One region of the Geobacillus thermopakistaniensis genome, then DNA from elsewhere that is predicted to be linked to it. Evidence: riboswitches for the same ligand, from Rfam matches in the RefSeq annotation. Region 1 holds a riboswitch; the other holds the start of a gene.

The links. A riboswitch is a leader RNA that binds a small molecule or an ion and turns the genes downstream of it on or off. The one in region 1 is predicted to bind S-adenosylmethionine.
Region 2: it holds a riboswitch for S-adenosylmethionine, as region 1 does, so the genes downstream of both, T260_RS130295 (bifunctional homocysteine S-methyltransferase/methylenetetrahydrofolate reductase) here and T260_RS126455 (hypothetical protein) in region 1, are expected to answer to the same signal.

What each region holds. Positions count from the first base shown of each region.
Region 1 covers NZ_AYSF01000063.1:6,185-13,721, forward strand. The annotation lists gene hutU (urocanate hydratase) at 1-612, opposite strand, end outside; gene T260_RS126480 (helix-turn-helix domain-containing protein) at 781-2,262, opposite strand; gene hutG (formimidoylglutamase) at 2,267-3,235, opposite strand; gene T260_RS126470 (PaaI family thioesterase) at 3,377-3,793, shown strand; gene T260_RS126465 (PaaI family thioesterase) at 4,149-4,631, opposite strand; gene T260_RS126460 (VOC family protein) at 4,812-5,195, opposite strand; gene T260_RS126455 (hypothetical protein) at 5,212-5,568, opposite strand; SAM riboswitch class I at 5,619-5,723, opposite strand; partial or broken gene T260_RS126450 (ABC transporter substrate-binding protein) at 5,774-6,583, opposite strand; gene T260_RS126445 (ABC transporter permease) at 6,544-7,455, opposite strand; partial or broken gene T260_RS126440 (ABC transporter permease) at 7,472-7,537, opposite strand, start outside.
Region 2 covers NZ_AYSF01000045.1:31,027-38,563, forward strand. The annotation lists gene T260_RS130320 (ABC transporter substrate-binding protein) at 313-1,386, opposite strand; gene T260_RS130315 (ABC transporter permease) at 1,387-2,190, opposite strand; gene T260_RS130310 (ABC transporter permease) at 2,187-2,996, opposite strand; gene T260_RS130305 (ABC transporter ATP-binding protein) at 2,993-4,051, opposite strand; gene T260_RS130300 (DUF7577 domain-containing protein) at 4,375-4,758, shown strand; SAM riboswitch class I at 4,872-4,974, shown strand; gene T260_RS130295 (bifunctional homocysteine S-methyltransferase/methylenetetrahydrofolate reductase) at 5,046-6,893, shown strand; gene metH (methionine synthase) at 6,886-7,537, shown strand, end outside.

The sequences.
Region 1 (7,537 bases):
CGTGTCAATGCGGCGCTGGATGCGGGCCGGATCGACTTCGATGGCGAGGCAGACGCCGCCGTTCATCGTCACGGCGAGCGGCTGCGCCCCGCCCATGCCGCCAAGGCCGGCGGTTAGCGTGATCGTCCCGGCCAGCGTGCCGCCAAAGTGCTGGCGCGCCACTTCGGCAAACGTTTCATACGTCCCTTGGACGATCCCTTGGCTGCCGATGTAAATCCAGCTCCCGGCCGTCATTTGTCCGTACATGATCAACCCTTTTTTGTCAAGTTCGTGGAAATGGTCCCACGTCGCCCATGCGGGCACGAGGTTGGAGTTGGCGATCAGCACGCGAGGGGCGTCCGGATGCGTGCGAAACACCGCCACCGGCTTGCCGGATTGAATGAGCAACGTTTCATCGTTTTCTAAACGAAGAAGGGTGTCCACAATCGCCTCGTAACATTCCCAGTTGCGCGCCGCCTTGCCGATGCCGCCGTAGACGATCAACTCATCCGGCCGCTCGGCGACATCGGGATGCAAATTGTTGTTTAACATACGCAACGCCGCTTCTTGAATCCATCCTTTCGCCCGCCGCTCTGTTCCCGCAAACGGGCGTACGGTCCGTTTTTCTGCCATCGTCATCCTCTCCTTTTTCCTCTTTGCTTTTTATTGTAAGGAAGCCAAGAGGATGGAGATAGATTCTCGTCTTTTCAAGATGATCCATTTTTTTTGAAATTTCTTTTTTCTTTTCGCTTCATCTATCCATTTCTTTTGATATATGTTCATTTCTTTTGAAAAAACCGCCTACCGCGGTGATGACGGTTTCAGCCGTTGTTCATCGCGGTAGGCGGTCGGCGTCTGGTTCAGTTCGGCTTTAAAGACGCGCATCAAATAATGGGCGGTGCGAAACCCGGTTTGTTCGGCGATTTCTTTAATCGACAAATCCGTCTGCCGAAGCAGCCGTTTCGCTTCCTCAAGCCGCCGGTTGGTCAGCCACTGGCGAAACGTCACGCCGCGCTTTTTCGACAACAAATGGCTGAAATACGCGGGGCTGCGCCCGGCGGCGGCCGCGACCCGCTCAAGCGTGAGCGACGGATCGCGAAAATGCGCCTCCATATAGCGGAGGCCGCGCTCCACGGCGTCGACGCGCGCGTCTTCCTCGGCCTGCTTGGCCTCATGGAACAATCGATATAAAAATAAAATCAATTCTTGAACGATGCGATACAAGACGGGATTGTACAAAATGTCTTGAAAAATGCGCATATACTCCCGCTCGGTTCCGCCGCGGTCAAGGCCGTATGTTTTCATAAACCGGCGGATTTGCGCCAAGATGCTCGTCAGCCGCGTCCGCACCATCTCCGGGCTCGGAAACGGCGGCTTCCAATGGGAGAATTCGCGCCGCAGCCATCGCTTCACCCCTTCATGGTCGAACCGCTCGAGCATCTCGATCCATTGCCGCTGCTCCTCCGGCGTCAAAAACGGATCGAGCTCACGCCACTGTTCGTATTCCGAAGCGGGAGCGATCACTTGGCGATAGCCAATGAAAAACGTCGTCTCCAGCAACCGGCGGGCCGCTTGGTATTGCCCGCGCACCGTTTTCCGACCATCAGGCGGCATCACGACAACCGCGAGCGGCTCATGATGCTCCTCTTCCCAATCGCGCAACAGCTTCCACGCCTCTTCTTTCCCGTCGCCCGGCAAATCGGGAAGCAGGCAAACCGCCATATGGGTGAGCGGCAATACGCGCGCCCGTCCGCGAAACGGATAGCTCGTTAAAAAGCGGATCACTTCCCGAGACAAGGCAGGCTGTTCCGCCTGCACAAGCCATACATGGGTGGAAGCTGCGGCGGGGTCATCGTAAAATAATGCGCGGTAGTCGTCATGGCCGTCAAAACCCGCTGTCAGGCTCGAGCGGCTGTTGGAGGAAAGCGAAACCGCCGTCCTCAACGCTTGTTTCAGCTTGGCGGGCTCAAGCGGCTTCACAAGCAAATCGACGCATTGCCAGTCGATGGCTTGTTTCGCCCGCGCAAACGTCGCCTCGGCCGTTGCGGCAATCACGCGTTGGCAAAACAAGCGGACGTGGGATGTCGCCTTCGACCATCGTTCATACGGAATCATATCCAGTTCGACGTACAATAGCTCCGGCGCCTCCCGCTCAAGAAACGCCATCATCTCCTCGACCGTAGCCGCCGTATACACCCGCTCAATCGGCAAGGAATACGCGGACACGAGCCAGCGGATCGCTTCTCGTTCCTTGTCGTCCCGTTCGGCAATGACCAATTTCACGTTCTCACCGCCTTGGCTGCAAGCGTCGAAAATGAAGGAGCGCTTCCATGCAAAAGGCGGCGGCCAACGCCACCGTTTTTCCGCCTTCATCCCAGAGTGGATTGACTTCGCAAAGATCGACGCTGATCGTTTTCGGATGAGAAACGATTCGGCGGACGAGAGCGCGCACTAGCGACGGAGCGAGTCCAAACGGCGACGGCGCGCTCACCCCCGGCGCGGCAGCCGCGCTGATGGCGTCCATGCAAATGGTCAACATCACGGCATCGTGATGAGCGGCAAATTCCTCGATTTGTTCATAGGCGGCCTCGATCGGCCCTGCGGTCAGCTCGTCTTCAAGCATGTACCGGCAGCCGTACGTCTCGGCCGCCGCAAACAGCGCCGCCGTGTTGCCAAGCCGCTGAATGCCGAGGCAGAAGTAACGGACCCGTTCGTCTTGATCCAATATTTGCCGAAACATCGTCCCGGACGTCGGCCCGTCATCGTACGGGCGCAAGTCGAAATGGGCGTCAATGTTGAGGATGCCAAGGCGGGCTTCGGGCCCGAGCGCTTCGCGAACGCCCAAGTAATGGCCGTACGCCGTCTCATGGCCGCCGCCGATCACGATAGACGCCATCCCGTTTTTCAGCAGGCGGGCGACCGCCTTCCCAAGTTCAGTCTGGCTTTGTTCGAGCCGTTCATCGACGCAAACGACATCGCCTGCGTCATAGACAACGACCCCTTCCGGAAGATGCCAAGGCAGCCGGGCCAGCGCCGCTTTGACGGCGGCCGGCGCCTCTTTCGCCCCTTGGCGGCCTTGGTTGCGGCGCACTCCTTCGTCGCACGCAAACCCGATGAATGCCGCCGCTCGTTCCACCGTCTCCAATGGCTGCGACAAATCGAGCAAGCGAATGCGCTGATGAAGACGAAACGCCTGCTCATCGCTCACGCTGTCAATCCGTCCCGTCCAACGGCCGGCGTCTGGCGGTTGATACATGAGACCATCTCCTTTCCATCATCAGCTGCTTGTTTCTTTCGCCACAGCTTTGCCGTTCTCCTCCTCATGCACGCGAAAAGAGGAAATCGCCGCCGTTTGGCGAATAAAAAAACATGATTGACAACAGAAAGGGTGTTCCACATGAAGCCAATGACCAACTTGCACGCTGTCATCGCCGGTCAAAGCGCGCCGCCCCCATGCGACGAAACGCTCGGCGTCCGCCTGACGGAAGCCCGAGACGGCTATGCGAAAGGCGTATGGACGATCAGCGAATCGCTGCTCAACGGCAACGGGGTGATTATGGGCGGGTTCGTCGGGGCGGCGGCGGACATTCTCATGGCGTATGCGGTGACGACCTTGCTTCGCGATGACCAAATGCACGCCTCCATCAACTTGCAGACGACGTTTCACCGCCCAGCGGCGGCTGGAGAAGCCGAAATCGAGGCGCGGGTGGAAAAGTTCGGGAAAACCGTCGCCTATGTAACCGCCATCGTGCGGCAAAACGGCAAAGAGGTGGCGAGCGCCACGTCGTCGGTGCTGATCATGGACAAACCGTGAAGGTGATGGATCTCCAAAAGGCGTTTTTGCGCATGCTCGTTCTCCTTGGATTCGACGAGTCCAAACAGCAGCTGCTGTTGTTGTTTTGAAACGCATGGAAAGCGATGATCAGAGGAATCCGAGAAAACCGGCGAAAAACGATGATGTTCGCCAAATCGGTGGTTTTGTTGAAAAAGGAGAACCAATTTCACAAGGTTTCCCCACTTGAGAAGAGGCGTTGTCGAGTTGCCTTTTTCATGACATCATCAGTCCTCAATGGCGAAACGAGGTGAGGCGCAGCCGTTTTCGACCAGTTGCCAAGCGCCGGAGAAAGCGCTGTCAAAAACAGCCGCTCTCCGGCGCCTTTTGTTGCTTGTTACCCACGGACAAACGTTTTCGGCATTACGACGGCGACGACTTGCCCGCGGGCGCACAGTTCGCCGTTGGCGAACACTTCGGTGTCCACTTTCCATTTTTTCGGATGAATCTCCGTCACAGTGCCGACGGCGACAAGCGGCACTCCATGCGGCGTCGGCTTGACGAAATCGACGTGAAGCGACGCAGTGACAAAGCGCGGCGGCGTTTCCCCGCTCCCTGGTTCATGGCCGTTTTTCCGATGCAAGGCAAGCGCCGCTGAACCGGTGCCGTGGCAATCAATGAGCGAGGCGATCAGCCCGCCGTACACAAACCCTGGAATCGCCGTATGTTCCGGACGCGGCGTATACACCGTCACCGTTTTGTCGCCCCGCCACCCGGTGCGAAAATGGTGGCCTTGTTCATTCAGACGCCCGCAGCCGTAGCACCAGGCGAATTCATCAGGGTAGTCGTCTTGAATCGCGTGCACGATCATTTCTTCCACGTCATCCTCCCCCTCTCTTTTTCTAGTATACCATTGAATCGAGAAGACGACGACTCCTACATGGACGGTTGTTGTCTAGCGGCAGGCAAGGCCATACGAAGAAAAATGGAACGAAGCGCCAATCGCCAGACGGCAAATTCATAGGCGGCCCAAACAGCTGGCCGCCTAGCGTGACGCCATTTATCGAGCAGGCTCGTAAAACTCGATCCATTCGCCGTCGGGCCCGAGGAAGAACAAATATTTTGCTCCGTTCGGAAGTGTCGTTATTTCTTCCCACACAAGCGGCACACCGAGCGACTGAAGCCGTTCTTTCTCCTGCTCAATGCCTTCCACCGTAAACGCCACATGGTGCACTTTTCCTTCCGTCGGCAAATCCGGATTGTATCCTTCGATCAGCTCGACAATGATCGAGCCGCCAATCCCTAAAAACGCCAATTTCATCGTGCCGTTCGTATGAATCATTTCGTCGAGCAGCTCCAAGCCGACAACATTTTGATAAAACTCTTTCGATGCCTCGATGTCTTTCACTTGAATGCCGACATGTTCAAATTTTTTGACTGCCATTCGTCCCTCTTCCTTTCTATGACTCAGTTAACCATACTGCTTGTAAATACGGCGTCATCTGCATCGGGAAAATCCCTTTTTTCCCAAGCTCTGTCCATATGTAGCGGTCAAGGGCGTACGGTCCGTCCGCCTTCCATTCGTCCGCCTCACTGTTGGTCAACAACAACGAAAAGGCTGTTCCTTGCGCTTCCCCATACAAATGAACGTATCCGTCCCCACGGTCGACATGCACCGCCGCCTTAGGGTCAAACCGGATGAGCTCCGCCTGCACACAGCGCATGACACAAACGGCGAACGCTGCGGCAGGGAGATGAGCGGCCATGCAAGCGCGGAGCGAAACCGCCTCCTCCACTGTTTCTCCTTCACCTCCCATCGACAAAAACCCCCTTCGCCTCGGAATGATGCGAAAGGGGCCATGAGCCATTCTTATCATCCAAAGCGAAACCGCTTTGCGGGTGTTAGCACCTTGCCTGCGGCAGGTTGCTGTGGGGTCATCAAGCCCGTTCTCTCGCCCACTCTTGATAAGACGTATGCAATTTATCTTCTATCTTATCATACATCATCAAAGGCAACAATCGTCATTGTTCGACTTCCGGTTGCTCGGACGTGACGCCGACATCTTTCCACGTCAGTTTCGAGCCCGGATCGACCGTGAAGTTGGCGACGCGGTTGTTGACGGCATAAATGGCCGAACGATACAACGTCGGAATGACCGGAACTTCTTCGTTCATCAGCTTTTGCCATTCACTGTAAATTTTCCGACGATATTCTTTGTCAAACGCCTGTTCGGAATGGCCTTTTTCCAACAGTTCATCGTTTTTCTCATTCACCCAGCGCGAGTAGTTGAACATGACGTTGCGGCCGTACAATCCGTACGGGTCGACGTCCGTTCCCGTTCCCCAGGCGGCAGCGTAAACGTCCACTTTCGGGTCATCTTTTTCAACCATGTCATAGAACGAGTTGAACTCCGCCAGACGGCCGTCCACCAATTGGACATCCAAGCCAACGTCTTTCCAGCATTGCATGTAAAACTTCGCCAACGGCTCGGCAATATCGCCGCCGCTCATCGCCAAAAAGTTGATCGTAAACTTTTTGCCGTTCGGATCTTCGCGCAAGCCGTCGCCGTCCACATCTTTATAGCCGGCCTCATCAAGCAGCTGTTTTGCTTTTTCCGGATTATACGTGTACCCTTTGATCGAGCTGTCATGGTATCCCGGGAACGACGGCGGGATCAGCGTGGTCGCCGGGAAGCGCAAGCCGTGGTACAAGCGATCAGCCACTTCTTGGTTGTTGATGGCGTACGCCATGGCTTGGCGCAGCTTTTTGTTCTGGAATTTCGGATTGTCCATCACATTTTCTTGCTTTTTCGCATCCCAATGACCGAGTTTAACGCTTGGCCGATGAAATTTATGCACAGCATCATCACCAAAATGAGCAATGATGCAGGCAGCCATACCCACCATTTGTTTTGCAGCACATCGGGATTGGTCGCATAGCTGACCAGCGTCCCAAGGCTTGGCGTGCTCTCCGGCAGCCCGAACCCCAGGTATGTAAGACCTGACTCAATGCCGATGTTGCCGGCTAAGTTCAACGTCAAATTGACGATGATAATGGAGCTTAAGTTTGGCAAAATTTGAAACAAAATGATTTTCCAATCCGGCGTCCCGAGCGTCTTGGATGCGCTGACATAGTCCAATTCCCGCTCGGCAAGCGTCTTGGCGCGAATGAGCCGGGCTTTGCCCGTCCATAAAAACGCGCTCATAATCAAAATGAACGTCGCCACATTGTATTTCGGGACGATGGCTACAAAGACGATCACCAGCATTAAAAACGGCAAGACGAGAATAAAATCGATGATGCGCATGATGACGTTGTCGATCCAGCCGCCGAAATAGCCGGCCACAAGCCCCACCACAAGGCCGATCGCACCTGTGATTAGCGTAATCGCCAGGCCGATCGTAAAGTAATTGCGGGCTCCAATGATCAGCTGGCCGAACACATCGCGGCCGCCATAATCGGTGCCAAGCCAATGTTCCGCCGATGGCGGCGAATGAATGGCCAAAAAGTCTACCTTTACAATTTCCTCTTGGTCTAAAAAAATGGAAGCGCCGTAGACAATCAGCAAAATGACGGACAATATAATGAGCGAAACAAGAGCCAGCCGATCGCGGACGAGCTCCCGCCACATAATCGAAAGAGCGGAAGGGCTTTTCTCACTGGCTATTTCAACTGGAGCAGGACGGTTCACCTCAATTTTCATATTCCACGCCCCTCCCTTACTCAATGCGAATGCGCGGATCGACCGCACTTAAAATAATGTCAGAAAGCAAGGTCCCCACAAG
Region 2 (7,537 bases), on a different contig from region 1:
CAACCCTTTACGCAAACGCCAAGCAGGCGCCCATCTCCCTATTGCAGAGGGCGGCGCCTGCTCTGATTGTATAGATGCAATGTAAAGCTTTAACACTTTTCGTTTTTACCGGTCATTGCATCCGACTGTCGAGTGACCAAACAACGCCGCTTCCAGACCCATGAATGGGTCTGTGAAGCGAGTCGTTGTTCGGTCTTCCGTCACGCTAAAGCGTGACGGAGGCAAGCCTGTGGCTTGCCTTCGACAGTCAAAAATGGATAAGCCACTTTTTCCGTCAAGGATATGTGAAACGATTTCGTTGCATCTATATGGTTACTTTTGCTGCATCTTAAACTGCAAAAACAGTTCGTTGTAGTAGGCGAGCATGTGTTTCCCTAAGTTTTCGTACACTTCGAGATGCCCAGCTGAATCCAAATCGGGGTAAAAGCGCCGATCGCCCGCGATGTCTTTTGGCAAATAGGCAAGCGCCTTTTTATTCGGCGTCGAATAGCCGACATACTCGGCGTTTTGCGCCGCGTGTTTTGGGTCGAGCATAAAGTTGATGAACGCGTGCGCTCCTTCGATGTTTTTCGCTGTTTTCGGAATGACCATGTTGTCAAACCATAAGTTGGAGCCTTCTTTCGGCACGACATAGTCGAGCTTGTCGTTTTCCGCGATGATTTCGGCCGCATCGCCCGACCAGACGACGCCGATGGCTGCTTCTTCATTGGCAAGCAGCAGCTTGATTTCATCGCCGACAATCGCCTTCACGTTCGGCATGAGCCGATCGAGCTTCCGCTTGGCTTCTTGCAAGTGGGCTTTGTTCGTGTCATTGAGCGAATAGCCGAGGCTGTTTAACGCCATCCCCATCACTTCGCGCGCCCCGTCGACAAGCAAAATTTGATTGCGCAAGCTTGGATCCCATAAGTCGTTCCAGCTTGTGATGGTCTTGCCGCCAAGCATCTCGCGGTTGTAGACGATGCCGACCGTCCCCCAAAAATACGGCACGGAATACCGGTTGTGCGGATCAAACGACAAGTTGAGAAACCGCGGCTCGATATATTGCAAATTGGGAAGCTTTCGGTAATCAAGCGGCAGAAGCAGCTTTTCTTCGATCATTTTGCTGATGGCGTAATCGGATGGAACGGCGACGTCAAACGTTGCCCCGCCTTGGGCGATTTTCGCCATCATCGCCTCATTGGAATCAAACGTTTGGTAAATCACTTTCCACCCTGTCTCTTTTTCAAATTCGCGAATGAGCGCGGGGTCAATGTAATCGCCCCAGTTGTAGACCGTCACCGTTTTGCCTCCGCCGTACCCTTCCGCTTCGTTCAGCCGATGAGTGACAAACATCAGGACGAACGCGGCGATAAACACGGCCGCAAATCCTTGGACAAGCCGTCTCACCTACTTTCGCCCCCCTATCCCGTACAAGCGGCCGCCTTTTTGGCTAAGCACGTAATAGCCGATAACGAGCAACATGGTAAATAAAAACAGAAGCGTCGACAATGCGTTGATCGACAAGGAAATGCCTTGGCGCGCCCGCGAATAAATTTCCACGGACAGCGTCGAGAACCCATTTCCCGTGACAAAAAAGGTCACGGCAAAGTCATCGAGCGAATACGTGAGCGCCATGAAAAAGCCCGCCCATATGCTCGGAGCCAAAAACGGCAGCACCACACCGGACAGCACTTGCCAATGACTGGCTCCTAAATCTCTAGCCGCATCAATCAGCGTCGGGCTCATTTCTTCCAGTTTCGGCAGCACCATCAACACGACAATCGGCACGCTGAACGCAATATGAGACAACAGCACGGACGTAAAGCCGAGCTTGATGCCAGCGATTGTAAACAGCAGCAAAAACGAAGCGCCGATGATGACATCGGGGCTGACGATCAGCACGTTGTTGAGGGCGAGAAGAGCGTTTTTCGTTCGCTGCCGCTTGACATAGTAAACGGCGAGCGCTCCGATGACCCCAAGTATCGTCGCAACCGCCGCCGACAGCAGCGCAACGACGATTGTATTCAAAACGATGATGAGCAAGCGGTCGTCGGACAGCACGTCGCGGTACCACTTGAGCGTGAACGATTGAAAATCGTGCATCGCCCCGCCGCTGTTGAAAGAATAATACATCAAATACACAATCGGCATATACATCACGGCAAACACGACTAACAAGTACACACGTCCCCACGCCTGCATCCGTTTCATCGGCTTCCCTCTTTTCTTCCGCTTCCTGTCAGGATGACGATGACCGCCATGGCGATCATTAACACAACAGCGATCGTCGCCCCCATCCCCCAGTTTTGGGTGACAAGAAAATGCTGCTCAATGGCGGTGCCGAGCGTAATGACGCGGTTGCCAGCGACAAGGCGTGTAATCATAAACAGCGACAGCGCCGGGATGAATACCGCTTGGCAGCCGGCCTTCACTCCGCCAAGCGTGAGCGGAAAGACGACGCGGCGGAACGTCGTCCAAGCCGAAGCGCCCAAATCGCGGGCGGCATCGACAAGCGATGGCGGCAGCTCCTCCAGCGCGTTGAAAATCGGCAGCACCATAAACGGAATAAAAATGTACACCGACACAAAGACAAAACTGAAATCGGTGAACAACAGCTGCCGCGGCCCGACGCCCAGCGCTTTCAACAAAGCGTTGGCCAGCCCGTACGTGCCGAACAGCCCTAAAAACGCATACACCTTCAGCAGCAAATTCACCCACATCGGCAAAATAAGCAACAACAGCCATAGCTGCTTGTGCCGCGTCTTCGTCAGCCAATAGGCGGTCGGATAGCCGATGAGCAGCGACACAAGCGTGATTAAAAACGCATACCAAAACGAATACGCCATCATTTTCAAATAAATGGGCGTCCACACGGATTTGTAGTTGGACAACGTCCAATGGCCGTCAAGATCCAAAAACGATTCATACACCAAAAAGACAATCGGGGCCACGACAAACAGCACAAGCCAAATGCCATAAGGGATTAAATACCAGTTCCGCCACGCCCGTTCCGTCATGCGTCCTCATCCTCCTTTTCGAGTCGCATGACGTGAATCGCTTCCGGTTCAAAACGAAGGCCGACCGTTTCCCCGACTTCGGCCTTTTTCGTCGAATGGACAAGCCATTCGTTGCCGTTTTCGTCATAGCCGCAAATTTCATAATGGACACCGCGGAATAAGAGCGAATCGACGCGGATGACGATCTGCCCGTCTTCCGGCGCCGCGAGCTCCAAATCTTCCGGGCGGATGACGACATCGACCGGTTCGTTTGGCGCGAAGCCGCGGTCAACACACGCAAACTGTTTGCCGGCAAATTCGACGAGGAAATCGTCGATCATGCGCCCTGACAAAATGTTCGATTCGCCAATGAAATCGGCGACGAATCGATTGACAGGCTCGTCGTAAATGTCTTTCGGCGTCCCAAACTGCTGAATTTTCCCTTTATTCAGAACAAAAATGTAATCGGACATCGCCAGCGCTTCTTCTTGATCATGCGTGACAAAAATAAACGTAATGCCCAATCGGCGCTGCAATTCACGAAGTTCATACTGCATTTCCGTGCGCAGTTTCAAATCCAAGGCTGACAGCGGTTCATCCAAGAGCAGCACCTCAGGTTCATTGACAATCGCCCGGGCAATGGCGACGCGCTGACGCTGGCCGCCTGACATTTCTTGAATGCGGCGGCGCTCATAGCCGTCTAAGTTGACAAACCGAAGCGCTTCCCTCACTTTCTCGCGAATGTCGGTTTCTTTCATCTTTTTCACGCGCAAACCAAACGCAACGTTTTCAAACACATCGAGATGAGGGAACAATGCATAGTCTTGAAAAACAGTGTTGACTTGCCGTTTGTTCGGCGGGACGTTTTGAATCGGCTTTCCGTGGAAATAAATCGTTCCTTCCGTCGGCTCGATAAACCCGGCAATCAGCCGCAAAATCGTTGTCTTCCCACAACCCGATGGTCCAAGCAGCGTATAAAACTTCCCGCGCTCCATCGCAAAACTGACATCATCCAGTACGGCTGCGCCGTCGTATTCCTTCGTCACTCGCTCGAAGCGGATGATTTCTCCGTTCACTTTCAGCCCCCCGTCTTCTTCATCTCCATCATTCCTAATTAGAACATAGAGACAATGAAAGTGCAATGACAAAACGATCGTTGAACGGTCTTCCCACCCATGCCAATGCTTAAGAAGCGAAAAATGGTCGATGATGCAATTGATAAGGCAACATACCGCCCGTTTTCCTCTCTTACAAGACATAATCAAGGTATTGAAAAATAAATCCAATTAAAAATCTAATATTTTTGCCTCTATCGGCTCAAACGTTTCTATGTGAACATGGAAAAAACCAATTTTTTCTATTATAATATATCTATGAATTCTGTTAGGGAGGAATGAAATTGAAAAGCATCAAACCCGGCCGCGGTCCGTCGATGCAAGGACTCTTCGGCAGCATCGCCGCTGTGTTGTTCGGCATCTTTTGGATGGTGATGGCATTCTCCATCACCGCGGACTCGCCGTTTCCCGCCGCCCGCTTTTTTCCGTTTTTCGGCCTTGTCGTCATCGCCATCGGCGTATTTCAAGCGTTTTACCATTACAAAAATGCGACGGGAAAACAACGCATGTCCTTATTGGACATTGTCGACAGCGAGGAAGAGCCCGACCCGCTGAACGTCCGATTTGGAAGCCATAAACAGCCAAACAAGCATTGCCCTCATTGCGGCGGGCATGTGCAGCACAATTTCCAATTTTGCCCCCAATGTGGAAAAGAGCTTCTCCGTTGATCCGAGAAATTCTTTTTTGAAATTTCCTCGCTTCACCGTATTGAATAATTTCGAAAAATACATTAAATTATATAGTAATCATCAAAACGCTGCCGCACAATTGCATACGGACATTCTTATCAAGAGAGGGGGAGGGACTGGCCCGGTGAACCCTCAGCAACCTGGCCCGCGGCCAAGGTGCTAAATCCAGACAGGCGGAAGCCTGGAAGATAAGAAGAAGCGAATGAAAAGTCTTCTTCTTATAGAAGGCTTTTTTCTTTTACTACGGAGAAACGGGGGAATCGAACGTGGGATTGCTGGATAAGTTGAAAGAGCGCATTCTCATCGCCGACGGGGCGATGGGAACGCTTTTATATTCGCACGGCATTGACCGTTGTTTTGAAGAATTGAATCTATCCAATCCAGATGAAATCGTCCATATTCATGAAGCGTATATCGCCGCGGGCGCCGACGTCATTCAGACGAATACATACGGCGCCAACTATGTGAAACTCGCCCGCTACGGCCTTGAAGATGAGGTGCCGGCCATCAACCGCGCGGCGGTGCGGCTCGCCAGGCAAGCGGCGAACGGGCGGGCGTACGTGCTCGGGACGATCGGGGGGCTGCGCACGTTAAACAAAAGCGTCGTCACGCTCGAAGAAGTGAAACGGACGTTTCGCGAGCAGCTGTTTGTCCTGCTGGCTGAAGGAGTCGACGGCGTGCTGCTCGAGACGTATTACGATTTGGAAGAGTTGGAGACGGTGCTTGCCATCGCCCGCAAAGAGACCGACTTGCCGATTATCGCTCACGTCTCGCTCCATGAAGTCGGCGTCTTGCAAGATGGCACGCCGCTCGCGGACGCCCTTGCCCGCCTAGAGGCGCTCGGGGCCGATGTCGTCGGACTGAACTGTCGTCTCGGTCCATATCATATGCTTCGGTCGCTCGAGGAAGTGCCGCTGCCGAAGCAGGCATTTTTGTCGGCGTATCCGAACGCGAGCCTCCCGGATTACCGCGATGGCCGGCTTGTCTATGAGACGAACGCTGAATATTTCGAGGAAACAGCCAAAGCGTTCCGCGACCAAGGGGTGCGCTTGATCGGCGGGTGCTGCGGCACGACGCCGAAGCATATCGCAGCGATGGCAAAAGCGCTCTCCGACCGAACGCCGGTGACGGAAAAAACGGTGAAACGGCGCGCGGTGTCTGTATCAGTGCAAGCGGATCGGCCCGCCCCATCTCCCCTTCCCGAGCTTGCCCGCACGCGCCGCTCGGTCATTGTGGAGCTGGATCCGCCGAAAAAATTGGGGATTGACAAGTTTCTTGCTGGGGCGAAAGCGCTCCATGACGCCGGCATCGATGCGCTGACGTTGGCCGACAACTCGCTCGCCACGCCGCGCATCAGCAACGCCGCTGTCGCCACGATCATCAAGGAGCAGCTCGGCATCCGCCCGCTTGTGCATATTACATGCCGCGATCGCAATTTGATCGGCTTGCAGTCGCATTTGATGGGCTTGCATACGCTCGGCATCACCGACGTGCTCGCCATTACCGGCGACCCGTCGAAAATCGGCGACTTCCCAGGAGCAACGTCGGTGTATGATTTATCATCGTTCGATTTGATCCGCTTGATCCGCCAGTTTAACGAAGGGCTGTCGTACTCGGGCAAACCGCTTGGGCAAAAAACGAACTTCTCGATCGGCGCTGCGTTCAACCCGAACGTCCGCCATTTGGATAAAGCAGTTGAGCGAATGGAGAAAAAAATTCAATGCGGCGCCCACTATTTCTTGACCCAGCCGATTTACTCGGAAGAGAAAATCGTTGAAGTGCACGAAGCGACCAAGCATCTTGACACGCCGATTTACATCGGCATTATGCCACTTGTGAGCGCGCGCAACGCCGACTTTTTGCATCATGAAGTGCCGGGCATTACGCTCTCTGACGAGATTCGCGCCCGCATGGCGGCGTGCGGCGGCGACCCGGTGCAAGCAGCCAAGGAAGGCATCGCTATCGCCAAATCGCTCATTGACGCTGCGTTTGATTTGTTTAACGGCATTTATTTGATCACGCCGTTCTTGCGCTACGACATGACGGTCGAGCTTGTCCGCTACATTCACGAAAAAGAAGCGGCCGCCAAAGAAAGGAAGGTTGTTCATGGCTAACGTCACCTTAGAACAGCAACTGCAAAGAAAAATTCTTGTCATCGATGGCGCCATGGGCACGATGATCCAAAGCGCCAACCTATCGGCCGCCGACTTTGGCGGCGAGGCGTATGAAGGGTGCAACGAATATTTGACCCTCACCGCCCCGCATGTCATCCGCCGCATTCATGAAGCGTACCTAGAAGCCGGTGCTGATATCATTGAAACGAACACGTTCGGAGCGACACGCATCGTGCTTGACGAATATGGCCTCGGTCATTTGGCGCTTGAGCTGAACATCGAAGCGGCCAAACTCGCCAAACAAACGGCTGAGTCGTTCTCCACCCCGGACTGGCCGCGCTTTGTCGCCGGTTCGATGGGGCCGACGACGAAAACGTTGTCGGTGACCGGCGGCGCAACGTTTGAAGAACTCGTCGCCGCCTACGAAGAACAAGCGCGCGGACTGCTCTTAGGAGGCGTCGACCTTCTCCTACTCGAGACGTGCCAAGATACGCTGAATGTCAAAGCCGGTTTTCTCGGCATTTCGAAGGCGTTTGAAGCGGTCGGCCGCCGCGTGCCGCTCATGATTTCCGGCACGATCGAACCGATGGGCACGACGCTCGCCGGGCAGGCGATCGATGCGTTTTTCATCTCGGTGCGCCATA